DNA from 2 places in the Exiguobacterium sp. s7 genome. Region 2 is predicted to be linked to the other one. Evidence: predicted binding sites of a transcription regulator. Region 2 holds the regulator's gene; the other holds the start of a gene.

Region 1 (3,647 bases), 410 kb from region 2:
ATACGTCTTCATGAACTCTTCACGTGACGTCTGCGCCGTCCCGGTCATGCCGCCGAGGAGCGGGTACATCCGGAAATAGTGTTGAATCGTGATCTCGGCCGTCGTCTTGTTCTCTTCGGTGATGTCGATCTGTTCTTTCGCCTCGAGCGCCTGATGGAGGCCTTCCGACAAGCTCCTGCCTTCCATGACCCGACCCGTGAACAAGTCGATCAACTCGATTTTGCCTTCTTGGACGATATAGTCGACGTCCCGCTCGAACAACACGTTCGCCCGGAGCGCCTGCATCATGTAGTGATACAGGACGTGGTGCTCGGCGGAAAACAAGTTATCGACCGAGAACAACGCCTCGATTCTCTCGATACCTTTGTCCGAGAACATGACGGCGCGCGCCTCGAGGTCGACCGTATAGTCGTCTTCCGTCAATTGGCCGAACACGGTTTGGGCGAGACGTTTCAAGCGGACGTGCGACTCGTCCTTCTGGGCGATGATGAGCGGCGTCTTCGCCTCGTCGATCAAGACGCTGTCGACTTCATCGAGCAGCGCGAAATGGAACGGACGCTGGACCCGTTCTTCCGGCGAGCCGACCAAGTGGTCCCGAAGATAGTCGAACCCGAACTCGGTCCCGACCCCGTATGTAATGTCGGCCGCATACGCCGCCTGTTTGTCAGCAAGCTCCATCTCCGGGACGTTCAGTCCGACCGTGAGCCCGAGAAACGTATGGATCTTGCCGATCTGTTCGGCGTCACGCATCGCCAAATAGTCGTTTACCGTGATGACATGGACGCCTTTCCCTTCGAGCGCCTTGACGAACGCCGGGAGAGCCGCGACGAGCGTCTTCCCTTCCCCGGTCGGCATCTCGGCGATATTTCCTTCGAGCAGCGCGAGACCGCCGATGAGCTGGACGTCATAATGACGGAGCCCGATCGTCCGGACGGATGCCTCACGGACGAGGGCGAACCCTTCCTCCGTGATGGCGCGGACGTCCGCACCGTCCGTGAGCCGCTGTTTCAGTTCGAGCGCGTACTGGCGAAGCGCCTCATCGTCTAAGGCGCGCATCGTTTCTTCGTACGCGTTGATGCGTTCGACTTGTTTCTTATAGGTTTTCAATCGTCGTGCCTGATCATTGGTCAATTGCTTCACAAAATCAATCACAGGATAGCCTCCATCGTCCGAAACCATATTTGTCTAGCTACCCTCTCATTATAACGGATTTTGTTTCCGCCTCGCTTTATTATTTCGGTAAATTCCAAAAAGATGGAATTTCATTCACCATCTATCCTTTTTTTAACTCTTTTCAAAATTTGTTTTCATTTTTCTATTTGAGACGGCGTGAGACCGTGATACGATGAGAAAAAACAGAACGCTTGTTCGTAAAAAAGGAGAGGTGGCTATGCGACGTCGGATTTTTTGTATCGACAGCGTCTCGTTCTACGCCAGTTGCGAGTGCGCCGCCCGCAAGTTAAACCCATACAAGACAAAGCTCGTCGTCTTATCGAACCTGCAGGACCACGGTGCCCTCGTCCTCGCCGCGACGCCGCCGATGAAGCAGCTCGGCATCAAGACCGGCTCTAGACGGTTCCACATCGATCGGTTGCCGTGGCACGAGCGACGGCACGTCATCTACGCCGAGGCCCGGATGAGTCATTATTTGAACGTGTCCGTCCAAATCGTCCACATCTTGCATCAGTTCGCACCGCCTGAGGCGATCCGCGTCTACTCGGTCGACGAGACGCTCGTCGACTTGACCGGGACGGAGCGGCTGTTCGGGAACGATGCGCACGTCGCCCGCCTCATCCGCTCGACCGTGTTCCGCTATACCGGCATCCCGGTCACAATCGGCATCGGGCCGAACAATGTCCTCGCCAAGCTCGTCCTCGACCTACATGGGAAAAAGACGGGTGTCGCCAGCTGTTTCCTCCACGACGTCGAGAAGTTGATCCACCCGGCCCCGATCGGCAAGATGTGGGGCGTCGGGGCGAAGATGGAAGTCCATCTCCGGCGGCTCGGCATCGAGACGATCGGTGACCTCGCCCGCTATCCGCTCGAGACGCTCCATGAGAAGTTCGGCGTCATCGGCGCCGAGCTGTGGCATCACGCCTGGGGCATCGACGAATCGCCGACGATCCTCCCGCCGAGCTCCCTGTTCGGGGCGAAACGGCAGCGGCCCCGGACGATTGGCCACGGCATCACGCTCATGAAGGACTATGCGACGTACGCGGCCATCCGGCTCGTCCTGCAGGCGATTGCCGTCGAGGTCGGCATGCGGACGCGGCAGGCCGGTCTCGTCGGCGGGAGCGTCCATCTTGGTGTCCGTTACACCCGGACGAGCGAGCGGCGCGGGTTCAGCAAACAAAAAAAACTCGCCCGCTTCACAGCGGACGAGCGCGAGTTCTTGCCGGTATTGTTGACGCTCTTCCTCGACGCCTGGGACGAGACGGAGGCCGTCCGTTACGTCTCGGTCGCCCTCGGCAAGCTCGAGCCAAGGAGCGACCACGTTCAGCTCTCCTTCTTCGAGGACGAGTGGGCCCGGGCGCGCCGGTTCGACTTCCTCGACCTCGTCGATCGCTTGAACGTCCGCTTCGGCCGCGGGACGATCCGGCCGGCGTCGAGTTTACTGAAAGACAGTCCGCTCCGGACGCGGCAACGCCTCATCGGCGGACATAAACAAGGAGGTGAATCGTCATGAGCCAAACCCGCTACAAAGACCGCGGTGAATTGAAATGGATCCCGTTCCTCATGCCCGAGCACGTGGCGCTGCTAAAGAAATATTACGCCCACGTCCAAAAAATCGAGCTGCCTGACTTGGATGAGCAGTTGCTCTATCTGTGGCAGACCGAGCTCGAACGCGCCATCCGGGAAGGTGATGCCGTCGAGCTGACGCTGTTCGACAACGGTATGACCCACGTCATGCGCGGTTATGTCCACGCCATCTATTACGCCGAGCGTGAAGTCGAGTTGTTCGATACGGACGTGCGCCGCATCCCGTTCGGTCAGATTCTGTCCGTCCGTTAAGACGCGTCAATCGCTTCCTGCGTCGTCTCGAACGTGTCGACGTGGTCGAGCACGCCGTAATGCGTGAGCGTCTGGCGCACGGGCGTCGACAAGTGCGCGAAGACGACACGGCGGTCGGCCGCTTTCAATTCCCGGACGACGCGACGAATCTCTTCGACGGCCGTCACATCGATGACCGGACAGCGATGGAAGTTGAAGATGAACACGTCAGGCTCGTCATGGATATGATGCAGAACGTGCTCGAACATCTCGATTGCCCCGAAGAAGAGCGGCCCCTCGACGCTGAAGACGACTTGGCCGTCCCGTGTCACGTACCGCTCCGTCTGTTCGCGGACGTCGATCGTATCGGCCATCCGTTTCGCGAACAAGGCGAGCGCACAGATGACCCCAACTTCGACGGCGACGACGAGGTCGACGAACACGGTCAGCCCGAGCGTGATCAGCAGGACGAGCGATTCGGCCGACCGATGTTTGAGCATCTCGAAGACGTGGTGCCGCTCCGACATGTTCCAGGCGACGCGCATCAAGATCGGGGCGAGTGCGGCCAGTGGGACGTAACTCGCGAGCGGTGCCAACACGAGCACGGCGAGGAGCACCGTCAACCCGTGGATGACACCGGAACGGCGGCTGACGGC
Region 2 (3,647 bases):
TTGGCGCAGCGCTTGCTGCTCGTCCATCTCTTGTGGTGACAGACCATCTGTCTTTGCTTTGTTGGCGAGGAAATTGATTCGCTCCAACTGTTCAGGTGCTAGCATCGGGCTCGCCCCCTCTCTACTGAATTTGTCCTTCTACTGTACAAAATCAGCGAGCAGGAATCAAGTTTCTGGTACCGACACGTGTTCCAAGTAGCGCCGGTTCACGGTCGCTTTCGATACCTCATAACCAAAACCGCGGAGGGTGGCGGCAATTTCAGCGAACGTGAGTCCACGTTCACGCAATTGGACGATTTCTTCAATCGGAACTTCGATTCGGCTCCGGCCTCCCTGGTCATGGTGCTGGATATTCCGATGCGGATTAAATCCGTTCGCGACCGCCCGACGCATTCCGCGTGAAATTTTAGCGTTATGGATCTTTCGTTGATACTCTTCGACGACACTGACGATCTCGAGTACCATCTTCTCGGCGTCGGAGACGATATATTCATCGGACGACTGCATCGTCAACAAGCGCACGTTATGTTTCATGAGCGTATGCAAGATAGCGATTTTTGCATTTCCCCGTCCGAGACGGCTGTCATCGCTCACGAGCACGGCATCGAGATCGGACGTCGAGACGTGCTCCAATAGATCGAGCAGTCCCGCCCGATTGACCTCATACCCGCTCTCTTGTTCACTGATCACATCGACCACCTCAGCATCAAGACGTCTCGCCATCTGCTTCAATTCGTCCGCCTGACGACTGAGCGACGTCTCTTGGGTGGACTTGTTCGTCGATACGCGACAATAAATGACGACTCGCATCGCGTCACTTCCTTTCTTTCCATTCGCCCTCTACGATACACAGGATGAAGGGATGTTCGCAATCAGAAACGATTATTCGGCGGCGAACCACGTCGTCTTGTCGTCTTTTTCCTCATCCCGTTTAGCGAGAATGTGCGCTTCGAGCGTCTCCGCCTCTTTCAAGGCGACTTCTTCTTCAATACTGTGTTCGACTTTTTGTTCGGTCACGACGACCGCTTCGTTGTCACGAAGCTCTCCGACCGCGAAAAATACGAACATACCGAGTGCCAACATGCCGACTAAGATGATTCCATTGATTGTGTCTCTCATAATCATTGCCTCCTGGGAATAAGAATACACGTTCTCGAGAACGTCTGTTCGTTTATCTGTTCTCATCATAAAACAAGAACTTCTGTTCGGTCAAGCAGAAAAAAAACGAACGAATGTTTGTGCGCTCATGTGTTCTTGTGTTAAACTAAACCCATAAAGAATAGGATGCGTTCGCAGGTTATTCGACATAATCGAGGTGAAATCCATTGAAAAAAATGTCAGCAAGACAACAACAGATTCTTGATTTTATAAAAGCCGAGGTCCGGGCGAAAGGGTATCCCCCTTCGGTCCGCGAAATTGGCGAGGCTGTCGGGCTCGCATCGAGCTCGACTGTACACGGTCACTTGGACCGTCTTGAGAAGCGTGGATTGATTCGACGTGATAAGACGAAGCCACGCGCCATCGAGATTTTGGATGAAGAGATGTCCGTCGTCGAAGACCACGATGCCGTCATGTACGTGCCGGTCATCGGGAAAGTCACAGCCGGTACGCCGATCACGGCCATCGAGAACGTGGAAGAACACTTCCCGCTCCCGGCTCACGTCGTCGGTTCCGACAACGTCTACATGCTCTCTGTCTCAGGGGACTCGATGATTAACGCGGGGATCTTGGATGGGGACCGCGTCCTCGTCCGTCAACAGAACACGGCCGACAATGGAGAGATTGTCGTCGCCATGACGGATGAAGGTGAAGCGACCGTGAAGCGGATTTATAAAGAAGCTTCGAAAGTTCGCCTCCAGCCGGAGAACGACGAGCTCGAAGCGATGTATTTCGATAACGTGTCGATTTTAGGGAAGGTCATCGGTGTATACCGCACGATTCACTAATGGCTAGTGGCAAGACACATACCCGTACGAATCTCGTGGCAATCGGTGCTCTTGCGATTGCCACGCCTTTTATTGACATCGATGTTCCGACCGTGTTCCTGCTTGGCGCCCTCATCGGGACGTTCTGGCTCTCCCCGGATCTCGATTTGAAGTCGGACGCCTATTATCGATGGGGACCGCTTCGGGGCTTTTGGCTCCCTTATGTGAAGATTATGCCCCATCGGTCGTTATTCTCGCATTTTCCGCTCTTGAGCGATCTGATCCGGGTCATCTATCTCGGTTTCCCGCTCACGCTTCTGCTCACGGTCACGCCGTATGAGGAAGCTGTCAAATCGTGGCTCGACCTGAACGGGGCAGCATGCTTCTTCGGACTCGTTTTCGCGACGACGCTACATACGACGCTCGACTATGCGTCCACGTTCTTCAAACGTGCGTTTTAACCAGATCGTTATGCTACACACCCAAAAAGGGCAACCCGTCTAAATAGACAGGGTTGCCCTTTTTTGAACCGTTTATTATATAGAAGTTCAATAACTTTTATGCAACATGACACGATGTTCAGCCACTTCTCGTCCATTTACCAACAAGACGACACGATGCTTCCCTGGATAATGCCGACGGGTCGTCAAATCTGACCAGTCGTGCACTCTGGTCGCTGCAAGTCGCGCGCCCCCAGCGACGGTTCTATTCGCTAGCAAGAATGCTTTACGACTCGCTTTCCCGTTGGCCTTTATAAACTCAATCGCGTATTCGATACGAACATAAGCAGCATCCCCTGGACGAATGGACACATCGTACTGAATCTCGCACGCCTCCCCTATGCGGATCACGTTCGGATGTATAGAAATCGATGAGTCGACGGTTAAATTTGTTTCCTGCGTATAACCGAACATCGTTAACGCGTCAGGATGGGCTGACTTGATCAGTGTCCGGCATCCGTGTCTAATGATCCAATCGGTATGAGGATGCTCGCCCTGCCATCGTCGCGAGACTGCGAGTACAGCTTCTGGGTGATCTTTCGAGATATCGTTGAGGTTGTTAGCGACACTTTTTCTCACATATAATGATGGATCGTCTTTTAACAACTCTAAAATCTCCAACACTGGAGCTGGGTCTTCTTTGAACATCGGTAACGATTCCGCCCACGGAAGGCGAGGACGACAACCCTCACTCGCCAAACGCCGAACATGTTCGTTCGGATGAACGGCCCAAGCTGTCATTTGGTGCATCACACGCGTTGGTTCCCGCAATAAAAAAGACCTGATCGCAAATTCAGAAGACGACTTCTGTGTGAAGCGTTCGAGCGCTGACATCGAGCGCTCCCAATGCTCTTCCGCCTGTCCATACACCGCTACAAAGTCCGGAAAAAATAAGTATGGAAAACCGATACAATCATCTGCAATTTCAACCAATACGTCCAAAGCTGATTCGTAATCCTGTGGCAAATACTGACCGAGTTTTATCGAAATACGTCGAGTACGCCCTTTGAGTGCCAACTCTTCCCACGATTCATCTATGATTGATGCGATAAAAGCCTGTACGTCAAATGACGGATACACGGTTTGGATACGTCTTCCGAATCCCAACAAAAAGGTCTCATCATACACGTCTTTTAATGGTGTTGCCACTTCTCGTCCCCCTATCCCATTCCATTACATTTATAGTGATATACATTCTCCCTCATTATATTGATTAGTTGAA

The links. The regulator LexA, encoded in region 2, represses DNA repair genes until DNA is damaged. The targets are predictions, from matches to a motif close to CGAACATATGTTCG.
Region 1: a site for LexA is predicted at 1,358-1,371, ahead of KNP79_RS02650 (Y-family DNA polymerase). Genes of this name have one in related genera too.

The regions. Positions count from the first base shown of each region.
Region 1 covers NZ_JACSLO010000002.1:6,176-9,822, reverse strand. Annotated here, with positions in the region: gene secA2 (accessory Sec system translocase SecA2) at 1-1,152, opposite strand, end outside; gene KNP79_RS02650 (Y-family DNA polymerase) at 1,391-2,686, shown strand; gene KNP79_RS02645 (YolD-like family protein) at 2,683-3,012, shown strand; gene KNP79_RS02640 (SulP family inorganic anion transporter) at 3,009-3,647, opposite strand, start outside.
Region 2 covers NZ_JACSLO010000002.1:411,400-415,046, reverse strand. Annotated here, with positions in the region: gene KNP79_RS04705 (DUF896 domain-containing protein) at 1-105, opposite strand, end outside; gene KNP79_RS04700 (YneB family resolvase-like protein) at 166-810, opposite strand; gene KNP79_RS04695 (hypothetical protein) at 883-1,119, opposite strand; gene lexA (transcriptional repressor LexA) at 1,326-1,946, shown strand; gene KNP79_RS04685 (metal-binding protein) at 1,946-2,386, shown strand; gene KNP79_RS04680 (DNA alkylation repair protein) at 2,474-3,574, opposite strand.